2 regions of the Komagataeibacter sucrofermentans DSM 15973 genome follow, and region 1 is predicted to be linked to the other one. Evidence: predicted binding sites of a transcription regulator. Region 1 holds the regulator's gene; the other holds the start of a gene.

Region 1 (8,025 bases):
AACGGCTTTGTGCCGACCGTGGCGCAACTGCTCGAGCGGATCATGACCGGGCGCTGAGCCTGATCGGATCACGACAAAAAGGCCGGTGCCCGCGAGGGACCGGCCTTTTTCAATAAAGAAGTTTTTGGTGAAGCTTTTTTCAAAAAGCTTCGAAAAGAATGCTGCCTTTCTGAAAAAAGGCAGCACCTAAAAACTTTTATCCTTCTGTCTTTGGCAGGCATGCCTCGCTGAACAGTGCGAAGGCCAGGCCGCGGTGGCTGATGGCGTTCTTTTCGGCATCACTCATGTCGGCAAAGCTGCGCGTGCCGGTGCCGGGGGCAAAAAGCGGATCGTAGCCATGGCCGTTGGTGCCATGTGGCGGCCAGATGACGTGGCCATCAATCCGGCCCTCGAAGGTTTCGGTGCGGCCATCGGGCCAGGCCAGGCACAGCACGGAAATGAACCATGCGCTGCGATCAGGGTTGTCGCCCATCTGTTCATGGATGCGGCGCATGGCGTCGGGGTAGTCCTTGGTGGGGCCAGCCCAGCGGGCCGAGAAAATGCCGGGCGCGCCATCAAGGGCCGCGACACAGAAGCCCGAATCATCGGCCAGTGCGGGCAGGTTGGCCGCCTTGGCCGCAGCGACAGCCTTGATGGCGGCATTGCCCGCGAAGCTGTCCGCCGTCTCGTCAGGCTCAGGCAGCGACAGGTCGCCTGCGGAGATGACGCGGATGCCATACCCCCCCAGCAGGGCGGCGAATTCGGCAATCTTGCCCTTGTTATGCGTGGCCAGCACCAGCGTGTCGCCACGGTTGAGGTGAGGGATGGTCATGATGCGAGCGCCTCGTTCACGGTTACGGTCTGGATATGGAACAGTTCGGCGGTGCCGGTGCGGGCAAGGCGCATGAGCGTGTTGAACTGCGCCTCGGTAAAAGGATCTTTTTCCGCCGTGCCCTGAATTTCCACAATGCCGCCATCAGCGGTCAGCACGAAGTTTGCGTCGGCGCTGGCATTGCTGTCCTCGGCATAGTCAAGGTCGAGCACGGCGCCTGTCTCGGTCAGCCCGCAGGATATGGCCGCGACCTGCCCCTTGAGCGGCACGGCAGGCAGCGTGCCCTCACGCACCAGTTTTTCCAGCGCCAGGCGCAGCGCGATCCATGCGCCGGTAATGGCCGCACAGCGTGTGCCCCCATCGGCGTTCAGCACGTCGCAATCCACCGTGATCGAGATCTCGCCCAGGGCCTTGAGGTCCACCACGGCGCGCAGCGCGCGGGCGATCAGACGCTGGATTTCGAGCGTACGGCCGCTCTGCTTGCCGCGCGCCGCCTCGCGCGGGCCACGGTTATGGGTGGCGCGGGGCAGCATGCCGTATTCCGCCGTGACCCAGCCCTGCCCCTTGCCGCGCAGGAAGGAGGGCACGCGCGGCTCGACGCTGGCCGCGCACAGCACCTCGGTGCCGCCCATGCGGATCAGGGCGGAGCCTTCCGCATGGCGGGCAAAGCCGGTCTGGATGAAGACGGGACGCAGCGCGTCGGGGGCGCGGCCGGATGGGCGCATGGGGCAACTCCGCAAGGTGAGGGGGCGGCATAGCGCGCAATCCGCCCCTATTTCCAGTCCCGCGTGGGCAGGGACGGGTGGGATCTGTTATAATGGGGGCTGGCGGATGATGACGTGCAAAGGAGGCATGGCGATGGAAACCCGATCACCGGTATCGCAGCCGGCCCTTCTGTCCGGGCTTGATGCGCGTTCCGCCGCGATCCTGCGCGAGATCGTGGAACAGTATGTGGAAACGGGCGAGCCGATGGGCTCGCGCACCCTGTCGCAGCGCCTGCCGCTTTCGCTCTCGCCTGCCACGATTCGCAACGTCATGGCCGACCTGACCGATGCGGGGCTGCTGTTCTCGCCCCATGCCTCGGCGGGCCGCCTGCCTACCGAGAAGGGGGTGCGGCTGTTTGTCGATGGCCTGCTGCAGTTTGGCAGCCTGAGCGAGGAGGAGCGCGAAAGCATTGCGGGCACGCTCGATGTGAAGGGCCGCTCACTGGAGGACATGCTGGCGCAGGCATCCTCCATGCTCTCGGGCCTGTCCTCGGCGGCGGGGCTGGTCATGGCGCCCAAGAGCGATTCGAGCACCATCAAGCATATCGAATTCGTGGCCCTTGGCCCGGGGCGCGCGCTGGTCATTCTGGTCAGCGCGGACGGGCAGGTGGAAAACCGCGTGATCGAAACACCGCCCGGCCTGCCGCCCTCGGCGCTGGTCGAGGCAGGCAATTACCTCAACGCCCACCTGTCAGGCCAGACGCTCGATCGCCTGCGGGAGACGGTCAGCACCGACATGACCGCCAACCGCAACGAACTCGACCACCTCACGGCGGGCGTGGTGGCCAGTGGCCTTGCCACATGGAGCGATGCCGAGGAACGCGGCGGCACGCTCTTCATCCGCGGGCAGGGCCGCCTGCTGGCCGATGTGACCGAGATCGAGCGCCTGACCACCATCCAGATGCTGTTCGAGCGGCTGGAAACACAGGAGACCATGCTGCGCCTGCTCGACCTTGCGCGTGAATCAGAAGGGGTGCGCATCTTCATCGGGGCCGAAAGCGGGCTGTTCGGCATGGCGGGCATGTCGGTCGTGGTGGCCCCCGCGCGCACCGACAGCAACCGCATCGTGGGCGCGATTGGCGTGATCGGGCCGACCCGCATCAATTACGGCCGCATCATTCCTGTAGTGGACTACACCGCGCGCGTGATCGGCCGCCTGCTGGGCTGAGCTGCCGCATGGGCATGCAACCGTGCCCGCAGGGCGCCCTTATGGTGGGCAGGCAGCAACCGCACGCCCGCCATACTGGCGCGGGCGTGCCCATCAAGCAGGGAGAAAGCCATGTTCACGCCTGATGCACGCCAGTCCGGGTCTTGCATGATCGGGGGCGATATCGAGGTTACACGGCTCGGCTTTGGGGCCATGCGCATTACCGGGCCGGGCATATGGGGGGAGCCTGCCGATCGCGCCAAGGCCCTTGCCACGCTGAAGCGCCTGCCCGAGCTGGGCATCAATCTTGTCGATACCGCCGATGCCTATGGCCCCGAGGTGAGCGAGAACCTGATCCGCGAGGCGCTGCACCCCTATGAGGGCATGCTCATTGCCACCAAGGGCGGCCATACGCGCCACGGGCCGGATATATGGAAGCCGGTGGGCAACCCCGATTACCTGCGCCAGTGCGTGCTGATGAGCATGCGCAGGCTCGGTGTCGCGCGCATCGACCTGTGGCAGTTGCACCGCGTGGGGGCGGACTGCACGCCCGAACAGCAGTTCGAGGCCATCGCCGCCATGCGCGCGCAGGGGCTGATCCGTCATGTTGGCCTGTCGGAAGTGACGGTGGAAATGATCGAGCGCGCGCGGCTGTATTTCCCGGTCGCGACGGTGCAGAACCGCTTCAACCTCGTCAACCGCTATTCGGAGGACGTGCTCGATTACTGCACGCGCGAGAATATCGGCTTCATCCCGTGGGCACCGCTTGCGGCGGGCGGGCTGACCAAGGGCGATACCGTGCTCACGCGCCTTGCGGGCGAGAAAGGCGTGCAGCCCGGCCAGATCGCGCTGGCGTGGCTGTTGCGCCGCTCACCGGTCATGCTGCCCATTCCCGGCACGTCCAGTCCCGGGCATGTGGCCGATAACGCCGCTGCCGCCGCGATCGAACTGAGCGATGAGGAATTCCGCCAGCTTGATAACGATGGCCGGGCCGAATGGGCCAGCCGCAACGCGGGCTGAACGGACCGGGGCGGATCGGGGGCGACGGCAGCGCGGGACAATGCTAGACAGGGGCCTTACGACACAGAACAGCCCCTTTCTCTCCTTATTGGACACCGGATGACGCTTGCTGACGGATCAGGCCGCGATGGCCGGATGGATGGACCCTCCCGCCCCGGTGGGGGTGGCCCGCGCCGCCCGCGCTACCGCATGGTGCGCTGGCTGGCGGGCACCACGCTGGCGGTGCTGCTGCTGGGTGGTGGCGGCGCAGGCATTGTGGGCTGGTACGAATATGAGCGCCTGAGCGAGGGCCTGCCCACGGTCGATGGCCTGCGCACCTACCAGCCCCCCGTCATGAGCCGCCTGTATTCCGGTGATGACCAGGTGATGGCCGAGCTTGCCGCCGAGCGGCGCATCTTCGTGCCCTACAGCGCCATACCCGAGCGCGTGCGCAGCGCCTTCCTGGCTGCCGAGGACCAGAAATTCTTCAGCCATGGCGGCGTCGACCCGCTGGCCATCCTGCGTGCCGGCATCACCGACATGATGATGCACGGCACCAAGCACCGCCCCATCGGGGCCTCGACCATCACGCAGCAGGTCGCGCGCATCATGCTGCTGGGGTCGAATGCGGTGTCGATCGACCGCAAGATCAAGGAAGCGCTGCTGGCCATGCGCCTTGAGCAGACGCTGAGCAAGGAGCAGATCCTCGAGATCTACCTCAACGAGATCTATCTGGGCGAGGGCGCGTACGGCATCGGTGCCGCCGCCCAGACCTATTTCAACAAGCCGCTCGACCAGCTTGACAATGCCGAGGCCGCCTTCCTCGGCGCGCTGCCCAAATCGCCCACCAACTACAACCCGCACCGTTACGTGCAGGCGGCGACCAACCGGCGCAACTGGGTGCTCGACCGCATGGCCGACCTCAAGGTGATTACGCCCGAGGAGGCGCGCGCGGCCCAGCTTGAACCCCTCGTGCCCGCCAACTTCACCCGCCCCGGCCCCGTGCCCGGCTCGGAATGGTTTGCCGAGGAAGTGCGCCGCGAACTGATCGAGCGCTACGGCATCGGCACCACCATGGAGGGCGGGCTTTCGGTCCATACCTCGCTGGATTCGCACCTGCAGCAGGTGGCCACCGGCGCCTTGCGCGAGGGGCTGCTGCGCTATGACCGCGCCCATGGCGGCTGGCGGGGCGCGTTCGCGCATGTCGGGGCGGCGGACGTGGCGGGCGACTGGGCCAATGCGCTGGCGCACGTGACACCGCCCGCCGCCATGCTGGAGCAGTGGCGGATGGCCGTGGTGCTGTCGGCCGCCACGGGCCGGGTCGGCTGGCTTGAGGGGCGCGATCCCGTCATGCCCCATACCGGCACGGTGCTGGCGCGTGACATGACGTGGATGCGCACCGGCAAGGGCGTGCAGGCCGGCGACGTCGTGCTGATCGAGCCGCAGGCCGATGGCAGCGGCGTTGCCATCCGCCAGGTGCCGCGCGTGGAAGGGGCGCTTGCCACCATCGATGTGCGCACCGGGCGCGTGCTGGCCATGGTGGGGGGCTGGTCGTTCCGCGAATCGCAGTTCAACCGCGCCATTCAGGCGGCGCGCCAGCCGGGGTCCTCGTTCAAGCCGTTCGTCTATCTGGCGGCGATGGAGCAGGGGATCTCGCCTTCGCAGAAATTCGATGATTCCCCGGTCAGCTACGGCGAGTGGCACCCCAACAATTACGAGAAGGATTTCTGGGGCCCCACGACCCTGCATGATGCGCTGCGCGAATCGCGCAATCTCGTCACCATCCGCCTTGCCGCCCAGATCGGCATGAAGCCGGTGGCCAGCCTCGCGCAGGGGCTTGGCCTCGTGCGTTCCATGCCGCTGGTGCTGCCCGCGGCCCTCGGCGCGGTCGAGACCACCGTCATGAAGGAGGCTGGCGCTTACGCCACCATCGCCAATGGCGGCAGGCTGGTAACACCTTCCCTGATCGATGACATCAAGGACCGCAACGGCAACGTGGTGTGGCGGCCCGAAGGGGTTGCGTGGCAGCCCGGCAGCACGCCAGCCGATGGCCCGCAGGTGGCCGATACGCGCCCGCAGGTCGTCTCCGCCACCAGCGCGGCCCAGATCGTGGCCATGATGCAGGATGTGGTGCGCCGGGGCACGGGCGTGCGCGCGGGCGCGGGCATCGACCGGCCCATCGCGGGCAAGACCGGCACCAGCCAGGACTTCAATGATGCGTGGTTCGCGGGCTTCTCGCCCGATCTGGTCACGGTGGTGTGGATCGGGTTCGACACGCCGCAGTCGCTGGGCAAGAACGAGACCGGCGGCGTGATTGCAGGCCCGATCTGGAATCAGGTGATGAAGGCGGCCCTCGCCACCCGCCCGCGCCTTGACTTCCGCGTGCCTGATGGTGTGCAGCTTGCACGCTATGATACCGGCATGGGAGTCGCAATCGATGCATTCAAGCCCGGCCAGGTGCCCGGTGAGAGCGTGGATCTTGGCGCAGGTTCCGGCATGGCCCTGACGGCGGCGGATACGGGGGCCGAGAACATGCCCGATTCCGAGAACGACATGGCCACGATGCCCGCCAGCCCCACCGCCCTGCCTGATGGCACGACATCGGCAGGCCACCCTGCGGCGCCTGCGGCAGCACCCGCCACGCAGCCTTCCGGGGGTGACATTGGCATGGGCGGGCTGTATTGACGCCGTTTATGGCCGGGCGTGACATGCGCACGCCCGCACTGTTGACCGTTGACCAAGGAGCAAGCCCATGTCTGCCGAGACAGAGGCCCTGAACGACCAGATCAAGCAGTCGGTGGCGCTGCTGAGGAGGCATCTTTGACTGGGATGTCGCAATCGACCGCCTCGCGGAACTGAACAACCGGGCCGAAGATCCCGACCTGTGGAACGATTCGGACGCAGCGCAGAAACTCATGCGCGAGCGCACCATGCTCGCTGGCCAGATCGAGGGCGTGCAGCGGCTTGAAGCCGATGTAAACGATACGATCGAACTCGTTGAGCTGGCCGAGATGGAAGGCGACGAGGCCGTGGTGGCCGAGGCGCTCGGCAACCTGCGCGCCCTGGCCGAGGAAGCCAAGCGCCGCGAGACCGAAAGCCTGCTCTCGGGCGAGGCCGACAGCAATGACTGCTACCTTGAGGTCAATGCGGGCGCGGGCGGCACCGAGGCGCAGGACTGGGCCGAGATGCTGCTGCGCATGTACACCCGCTGGGCCGAGCAGCATGGCTACAAGGTGACCATGATGGAAAGCTCGGAGGGCGAGCAGGCCGGCATCAAGTCCGCCACCATCCAGGTGACCGGCCCCAACGCCTATGGCTGGCTCAAGACCGAGGCGGGCGTGCACCGGCTGGTCCGCATCTCGCCGTTCGATGCGGCGGCAAGGCGGCAGACCTCGTTTGCCTCCGTGTGGGTGTATCCGGTGGTCGATGACTCGATCGAGATCGAGATCAACGAGGCCGACCTGCGTGTCGATACCTTCCGCGCCTCGGGCGCGGGTGGGCAGCACGTCAACAAGACGGAATCGGCCATCCGCATCACGCACATCCCCACCGGCATCGTGGTGGCGTGCCAGACCGACCGCTCGCAGCACCGCAACCGCGCCACCGCCATGACCATGCTCAAGGCGCGGATGTACGAGCAGGAACTCCAGCGCCGCGAGGCCGCCGCCGCCCAGACCGAGGCCAGCAAGACCGATATCGGCTGGGGGCACCAGATCCGCTCCTACGTGCTGGCCCCTTACCAGCTGGTCAAGGACCTGCGCACCAACGTCGAGAAAACCAACCCGGGTGCGATTCTGGATGGTGACATCGATGACTTCATGGCAGCCGCCCTTGCCGCCCGCGTGGGGGCTACCCGCTCGGAAGCAAGCGCTCAGGCGCAGTAACGCCGCAACCGGGGCGTGCAGGCAGGCAACCCCGTGGCTCAGGCCACGGGGTTTTTTCATGCCATGGGTGCTGGGGCATTGTTCTGCCAAGAGAAAATTGTTTCGAATCTGTGTCATATGATGCTTGACACAGCGCCCCCGAGCACGCCCAATTCCGCTCAGGGCAATTTGAACAGCAGGCGCCCGCGCGGGTTGCCGCGCAGGGGCTGGACAGGAGCGGCATGTGGTCTGACGAAGTCATGGGAGAGGATTATGCCGCCAAGCAGCGACGGCGCACGCCCTACCTGCGCGTGGCGGGGGTGATCGTGCTGGTCCATGTCGTTGTCGTGTCGGCGCTGGCTTACGGGCTGCGGCCCAAGGCAAAGCCCATGTTTCCCGAGCCATACCGCCCCCTGCCGCCACTCGCGATCCGCATCATTC
Region 2 (8,025 bases), 620 kb from region 1:
AACGGGCGTTAAGGCGGCTGGCCGAGCCGCTGCGCACGCTGGTCGCCCGCCTTGATGAAGCGCTGGAAACCGAGGCCGACTGGCTCGACACCCCCATGCGCGAGCGCATTGCCGCCGCCATCCGCTCCATCCGCCGCCGGGCGCTGGCGCGTGTGGATGGCTGGTGCGCCATGCTGGGCAGCATGCAGGCCAACGAACCGCCCACGGGTGGCGAAACCCCGCAATATATCGATTACATCCGCATGGACCGGCGCGAGGGCCAGAACCCCGGCGAGCGCGACGTGGGGCTGTACCGCCACTGGCTGGACCCGACCATTCCGTTCGCCAGCGTGCTGGCAGCCCCGGCACATGGCGTGCTGGTCACCTCCGCCACGCTGCGCGACGAAAGCGGCGAGGACAACACCAATGACAGCGCCGAGCGCGCATGGGATGCCGCCGAGGCCCGCTCAGGCGCGATCCACCTGCCTTCGCCCGCCATACGGGCATCGTTCCCAAGCCCGTTCGATTACGCAAGGCAGAGCCGGGCCTTCATCATTACCGATGTGGCGCATGATGACCCGGCGGCGCTGGCCGGGGCCTACCGCACGCTTTTCATGGCATCGGGCGGGGGGGCGCTGGGGCTGTTTACCGCCATATCGCGCCTGCGCGAGGTGTACCGCCGCATCGTAACCCCGCTGGAGGAAGCGGGCCTGCCGCTGTTTGCCCAGCATGTGGACCCGATGGATAACGCAACGCTGGTCGATATCATGCGCAGCGAGCGCAATGCGTGCCTGCTGGGCACGGATGCAATGCGTGATGGGGTGGATGTGCCGGGCGAGGCCCTGCGTCTTGTCGCCTTCGAGCGCGTGCCGTGGCCGCGACCCGATATCCTGCACCGTGAGCGGCGCATTCACCTGTCGGGCGGCGCACCGGGGCGCTTTGATGACAGGATTGCCCGCCTGCGCCTGCGCCAGGCCTTTGGCCGCCTGATCCGCAGCAGGCAGGACAGGGGGGTATTCGTCCTTCTGGACCGGCGCACCCCGTCGCGCCTGCTTTCCGCCTTCCCCGAAGGGGTGGCAGTGCGCCGCCTTGGCCTGAGTGCGGCGGCGCGGGAGATCACGGCCTTCCTGCAGGCGCAGGACACATCCGCGGACCAGCTTTCCTGATCGTGTCTCCCTGCCCTTCCCCGCGCGGTGCGGGGCAGATGCCTCAGAGCGCCTTGAGGTTGGTCGCGGCAGCCTTGCCACGCTCCATGGCGATGTCGTAGCTGACCGCCTGGTCCTCGTTCAGGCCACGCAGGCCAGCAGCCTGCACCGCCGTGATGTGCACAAACACGTCCTTGCCGCCATCATCAGGCATGATGAAGCCAAAACCCTTGGTTGCGTTGAACCATTTTACTTTTCCGGTAGCCATAGCCAGTCTCTTCTCCAGCGCCATCCTTGCCGGTCCTAATACCGGCAATCCGGGCGCGTGTGCCTTTACCGCCATGAAAAAACGGGGCATCCGGAAAACACCCTGCCACTTCCACGCCGTTCGTGCACCCATAGGGGCAGCATGAAATGGGCACCCGTGTCAAATGATCCCGACATGATGAAACGCCCGGACCATAAAAAAAGGGGGAAAGGCCAATGGCCCTTCCCCCTTTTTTATTCTGGCATCCGGCCCCGTGCTGCAGCTTGGGGCCGGGGTGCGCAGGGCTGGCCGGATCAGAAATCCATGCCGCCCATGCCACCCATGCCGCCCATGCCACCTTCCGGTGCAGCGGGCTTCTTCTCGGGGCGCTCGGCAACCATCGCCTCGGTGGTGATGAGCAGGCCCGCGACCGATGCCGCATCCTGCAGCGCCGTGCGCACGACCTTCATCGGGTCGATGATGCCAGCTTCCACCAGGTCCTTGTAGTCGCCGATCTGGGCATCGAAACCGAAGGTGTAGGTGTCGTTTTCCAGAACCTTGCCAGCGATGACCGCACCATCTTCACCCGCGTTGTGGGCGATCTGGCGCAGCGGAGCCTGCAGGGCCTTACGGATGATGTCCGCGCCGACGCGCTGGTCGTCGTTATGGAAGTGCAGGCCACCAAGCTTGGTGGATGCGCGTGCCAGCGCCGTGCCACCACCGGGAACGATGCCTTCTTCAACAGCCGCACGGGTTGCGTGCAGGGCGTCGTCCACGCGGTCCTTGCGCTCCTTCACCTCGATCTCGGTGGAACCACCCACGCGGATCACGGCAACACCGCCAGCCAGCTTGGCCAGACGTTCCTGCAGCTTCTCGCGGTCGTAGTCGGAGGTGGTTTCCTCGATCTGCGCGCGGATCTGGCTGCAACGGCCCTTGATGGCCTCGCCTGCGCCCGCACCTTCGACAATGGTGGTGTTTTCCTTGTCGATGTGCACCTTCTTGGCGGTGCCCAGCATGTCCAGCGTCACGCTCTCGAGCTTGATGCCGAGGTCTTCGCTGATGACCTGACCACCGGTCAGGATCGCGATGTCTTCCAGCATGGCCTTGCGGCGGTCACCAAAGCCCGGCGCCTTGACGGCGGCGATCTTCAGGCCACCACGCAGCTTATTGACCACCAGGGTCGCCAGCGCTTCGCCATCGACATCTTCAGCGATGATCAGCAGCGGACGGCCGGACTGCACGACGGCTTCAAGCAGCGGCAGGATGGGCTGGAGCGAGGAGAGCTTCTTCTCGTGGATCAGGATGTAGGGGCTGTCCAGATCGACGGTCATCTTCTCCGCGTTCGTCACGAAATACGGGGAGATGTAGCCACGATCGAACTGCATGCCCTCGACCACGTCGAGTTCGGTGTGCAGGCCCTTGGCCTCTTCCACCGTGATCACGCCCTCGGAGCCGACCTTCTGCATCGCCTTGGAGATCATCTCGCCGATTTCATGCTCGCCATTGGCGGAAATCGTGCCGACCTGCGCGGTCTCGGCAGGCGTGGTGATCTTCTTGGCGTTCTTCTTCAGCTCTTCAACGACAACGCCAACCGCCTTGTCGATGCCGCGCTTGAGGTCCATCGGGTTCATGCCGGCGGCAACAGCCTTGGCGCCTTCACGCACGATGGCCTGTGCCAGCACGGTTGCCGTGGTGGTGCCGTCGCCCGCGATGTCGTTGGTCTTGGAGGCGACCTCACGAACCATCTGCGCGCCCATGTTCTCGAACTTGTCAGCCAGTTCGATTTCCTTGGCGACGGAGACACCGTCCTTCGTGATGCGCGGTGCGCCGAAGCTCTTGTCGAGCACGACGTTACGGCCCTTGGGGCCCAGCGTCACTTTTACTGCATCGGCCAGAATGTCCACGCCACGCAGCATGCGCTGGCGGGCTTCACCGCCGAACTTTACGTCCTTGGCTGCCATTGTTCTCTTCTCCGTATGGAAAGGTTTTTTAAAAGGTTACCCGGTGTGGAAAGCGCGGGTGGGTCAGGCGACCACGCCCATGATGTCGCTTTCCTTCATGATCAGCAGTTCTTCACCGTTGATCGTCACTTCCGTGCCCGACCACTTGCCGAACAGGACGCGGTCACCCGCCTTCACGTCGAGGGCCACAATCTGGCCCTGCTCGTTACGGGCACCTGCGCCCACCGAGATCACCTCGCCTTCCATCGGCTTTTCCTTGGCGGTCTCAGGGATGATGATACCACCTGCTGTCTTTTCCTCGCTCTTAAGGCGACGGACGACCACACGGTCATGCAGGGGACGAAATTTCGTCATGGATCGCTCCAAATCTTCTAAAGGTAACGCCCTTGAATCAAGCAACGCCACCGGTTGGCGCGCGCGCCAGGCCGCATCGCGTTAGCACTCCCCTCGTGAGAGTGCTAAACACCAGATAGGTAGCCCCCCCACAGGTGTCAAGAATGGCACGGAGCGAGACGGCGCAGAATTCGCGCGCAAAAGACCCACCAGGGAGAAATTGATATTTTCCATATAAATATCAATGGTTTAATGAATTACCTTATCCCCCATCAAAAGCGGCGGAACAGCCCTCCCCACAATGCATGACACGCGGCCATGCCGATTCCATGATGCCGCCCGGCAGCGCGGGCCTTCATGAGAAAGAATTCTCATAAAGTCGTCCTTCACGCGGGTTTCATATTGACGTCAGGGCAGGCGGCATCATTCTTTGCCAGACAATGAAGGAAATAATGGAGTGAAAACCATGGGCGCAGTCGTAACCGTTACAGCGGCGGACGGGCATGAATTTTCCGCCTATCGGGCCGGTCGGCCCGATGCGGCGCGCGCCGTGGTGGTGGTGCAGGAAATATTTGGCGTTACCCCCTATATCCGCGCGGTGTGCGACGCCTTTGCCGCCCAGGGCTATCAGGCCATTGCCCCCGCCCTGTTTGACCGCGCGCGGCGCGATGCCATCCTGCCCTATGACAATGCGGGCGTACACGAAGGGCTGAAACTGCGTGCCGAAACAGGGCAGGAGAACGCGCTGCGCGACCTCGTGGCCGCAGCCGATGTGCTGACAACCGAGAAGAAGGGCATCGTGGGGTTCTGCTGGGGCGGCAAGCTGGCATGGGAGGCCGCATGCCACACCAAGGCCTTCGCGGCGGCGGTGGCATGGTATGGCGGCGGCATTGCCGAGACCCGCAGCCAAGTGCCCAACTGCCCCGTGCAGCTGCATTTTGGCGCGGAAGACGCCCATATTCCGGCAGACGACGTGGACGCCATCCGGGCTGCACATGAGGAGATCGAGATCTTTACCTATGAGGGTGCCGATCACGGCTTTGGCTGCACGGATCGCCCGTCTTACAACGAGGCCGCCGCCACCCTGGCCATGCAGCGCACGCTGAGCTTTTTCGAGCACTGGCTATAAAAAAAATGCCGCCTTTTTAAAAAAAGGCGGCACCTAAAAACGTCTGTTTTTAAACGTTTTTTTAGCTGCGGTTCAGTACGCGGCCTGCAACGGCCTCAAGCTTGGCAAGCAGGGCCGGGTCGCGCTTTTCAGGTGCGGTGATGATGGCGTGCTCGAGTGCGCGGTCGCAACCTGCGTAACAGGGGCCACGCTTCGCGCCGAGCTTGGGAATGACCGAACGCACGAGCGCGCGCGCGCGGCTGGCGTTCTGCTGCATCACCTTGACCACTGCATCGACCGTGACGCTGTCATGGTCGTCGTGCCAGCAGTCATAATCGGTGACCATGGCGACGGTGGCGTAGCAGATCTCGGCCTCACGGGCGAGCTTGGCCTCGGGCATGTTGGTCATGCCCACCACCGAGCAACCCCATGAGCGGTAGAGGTTGCTCTCGGCGCGGGTGGAGAACTGCGGGCCTTCCATGACCAGGTAGGTGCCGCCACGGGTCACATCCAGCCCGAGTTCGCGGCACTGGCCTTCAAGCACATCGCCAATGCGCGGACACAGCGGGTCGGCCATGCCGACATGGGCCACGCAGCCGGTATCGAAAAAGCTCTTCTCGCGCGCGAACGAGCGGTCGATGAACTGATCGATGACCACGAAATGGCCCGGCGGCAGTTCTTCCTTGAGCGAGCCGACCGCCGAGAGCGAGACGATATCGGTCACGCCCGAACGCTTGAGCGCATCGATATTGGCGCGGTAGTTCAGGCGCGAGGGCGGCAGCGGGTGGCCCCGGCCATGACGCGGCAGGAACACGCAGCGCACGCCATCAAGCCTGCCAAACAGAAGCTGGTCGGACGGCTTGCCCCACGGGGTCTCGACCGTGCGCCATTCCTTGTCCTCAAGGCCTTCGATATCATACAGGCCGGACCCGCCGATCAGGCCGATAACCGGCTCGATCTGCTCGCCGGTGGCAGCGTTAGTGGACATTGGACCACGTTCTCCGTTTCAGACAGATGGAAAGTACAAGCAGGATCAGCAGGAACACGCTCGCCCCCACCCCTGCGCGATGGCGCGCCGTCAGGTGCGGGCTGGCCACCCAGGCCAGATAGGTCGTGACATCACGCGCCTGCTGCTCGACCGTGGCGGGCGTGCCATCGGGGTATGTAATGCCGCCTTCATACAAAGGCGGCGGCATGGCGATCTGCCCATTGGCGGCATACGGGTTGTAGAACGTGCCCGGCGGCACCACCGTGCCTGCGGGCGGGGTCTGTCCATAGCCGGTCAGGAAGGCATAGATGCGGTCCACCCCGCCGGGATGCACCACGGCAAGCCGCGACTGGTCGGGCGGCACCACGCCATGATTGGCCGCGGCGGCCGCATGCGCATCGGGATAGGGGGAGAGCAGGTGGTCATCCATGTTGGCGGGGCGGCTGACCGGGTGGCCGCCCGCATCCACGCCTGCGGGAATGCGGTGGCTGGCCGCCAGCGCGTTGACATCCGCCTCCTTCAGCCCCAGCCCGGCCAGATCGCCATAGGTCACGGACTTCATGCCGTGGCAGGCGGAACAGACCTGGGCATACACCGTGTAGCCACGCTGCACGGCCGCCATGTCAAAATGCCCCAGCGGGCCCTGAAAGCTCCAGTGCTGGGGCGGCGGCTCGCGGTAGTCGTGCGCCATGGCCCCTTTGCCCACAGGCAGGGCCGCCAGCAACCCGCCAAGCAGCAGGCCATGCCGTAACATGATGCGCCAGGGTTGCGCCCCGCGCTGCCGATGACCCGGTTCATGCATGTCTGCTACGTTCCCGCCACAATTTCCATATCCCGCCGCGTTCCTGCGCTGGGCTGGCCTCCTTCCTAGCGGCAGCGCGACCGGTCTTGCAATCACCCGTCTTGCAATAAGTGGAACAAACGGGCACCCGTAATATCCATCGCGAACGACCAGAACGGGCTAGATGAGACGAACATGACAATTTCCCGCACCCCCGTCGCCCACGACGCACTGAAGGACACGGCCCGGACCTGGTTTGAAACCCTGCGCGACCGGATCTGCACGGCCTTTGAACAGATCGAGGATGAGGCCGTGACCGCTGGCACGCCCACCCTGCCCGGCAAGGAAGCGGCGGGCCGCTTCGAGCGCAAGCCGTGGTCGCGCACCAATGAGGATGGCACCCCCGGCGGCGGCGGCGTGATCAGCCTCATGCGCGGGCGCGTGTTTGAAAAGGTGGGGGTCAATGTCTCCACCGTGAGCGGGGTGTTCAGCCCCGGCTTCCGCGACTCGATTCCCGGCGCGTCGGAAGACCCGCGCTTTTTTGCCACCGGCATCAGCCTCGTCGCCCACATGTGCAGCCCGCTCGTGCCCGCGGCCCATTTCAACACCCGCATGATCATCACCACGCAGGGCTGGTTTGGCGGAGGCGGCGACATTACCCCCATGTTCCCCGAAAGCGCCGAGGCCATCAGCGATGGCGAACGTTTTCATGACGGATTCCGCAAGGCGTGCGAAAAGCATGACCCGGAGTATTATCCCCGCTTCAAGGAGTGGTGCGACAAATACTTCTACCTGCCCCACCGCGATGAAGCGCGCGGCCTGGGCGGCATTTTCTATGACCGGCTCAATACCGGCAACCTCGATGCCGATTTCGCGTTCACCCGCGATGTGGGGCTTGGCTTTCTGGAAACCTATCCCGACATCGTGCGCAGCCGCATGATGGAGCCGTGGACGCAAGAGCAGCGCAAGGCGCAGCTTGTCCGGCGCGGGCGGTATGTCGAGTTCAACCTGCTGCATGATCGTGGCACGATTTTTGGCCTCAAAACCGGCGGAAACACCGAAGCCATCCTCATGAGCCTTCCCCCGGAAGTCCACTGGCCATAAGAATAGCGCCATGTCCGTTCCACGCTCCCTGCCCCGCCCTGACCAGCCCCCCTGCCTTCATGCAGCATGGCCCGACAGCACGCAGGCGGCGCACAGGCCCCACCGGCGACGCCAGCCATGATCAACCGCCGGGCTTTCATGGCCCTTGTGGCCGCAGGTTCCGCCCTGCCGTGGGGCGTACGGGCCTCGGAACTCCCGCGTGAGCGCCTGCCCCAGTCGCCCACAGGCACGCCGGGGCTGCTCGTGGCGGGCAGCCACAGCGCCATGGCGGAACGGTGGAGCCCCATCCTGCCCACGGCGCTGGGCCAGGCGCTGGGCCTGCCCAACCCGCTGAGCGTGCGCGATACCGTGGGGCAGGACGGGGTGACGGGGGCCAACC

What was found. The regulator HrcA, encoded in region 1, represses chaperone genes, less so after heat shock. The targets are predictions, from matches to a motif close to GTTNGCACTCNCNNNNNGNGAGTGCNAAC.
Region 2: groES (co-chaperone GroES) is a predicted target of HrcA. The motif match lies at 3,767-3,795, and genes of this name have one in related genera.

Annotation. Positions count from the first base shown of each region.
Region 1 is NZ_CP137157.1:2,792,944-2,800,968, reverse strand. It holds gene R5N89_RS13235 (nitronate monooxygenase family protein) at 1-57, shown strand, start outside; gene rdgB (RdgB/HAM1 family non-canonical purine NTP pyrophosphatase) at 197-811, opposite strand; gene rph (ribonuclease PH) at 808-1,536, opposite strand; gene hrcA (heat-inducible transcriptional repressor HrcA) at 1,664-2,743, shown strand; gene R5N89_RS13215 (hypothetical protein) at 2,707-2,856, opposite strand; gene R5N89_RS13210 (aldo/keto reductase) at 2,855-3,742, shown strand; gene R5N89_RS13205 (penicillin-binding protein 1A) at 3,842-6,406, shown strand; one part of gene prfB (peptide chain release factor 2) at 6,474-6,542, shown strand; one part of gene prfB (peptide chain release factor 2) at 6,544-7,605, shown strand; gene R5N89_RS13195 (hypothetical protein) at 7,827-8,025, shown strand, end outside.
Region 2 is NZ_CP137157.1:2,168,832-2,176,856, forward strand. It holds gene R5N89_RS10325 (ATP-dependent DNA helicase) at 1-1,145, shown strand, start outside; gene R5N89_RS10330 (cold-shock protein) at 1,189-1,392, opposite strand; gene groL (chaperonin GroEL) at 1,686-3,332, opposite strand; gene groES (co-chaperone GroES) at 3,396-3,686, opposite strand; gene R5N89_RS10345 (dienelactone hydrolase family protein) at 4,132-4,794, shown strand; gene R5N89_RS10350 (S-methyl-5'-thioadenosine phosphorylase) at 4,856-5,761, opposite strand; gene R5N89_RS10355 (cytochrome c1) at 5,751-6,563, opposite strand; gene hemF (oxygen-dependent coproporphyrinogen oxidase) at 6,738-7,646, shown strand; gene R5N89_RS10365 (hypothetical protein) at 7,764-8,025, shown strand, end outside.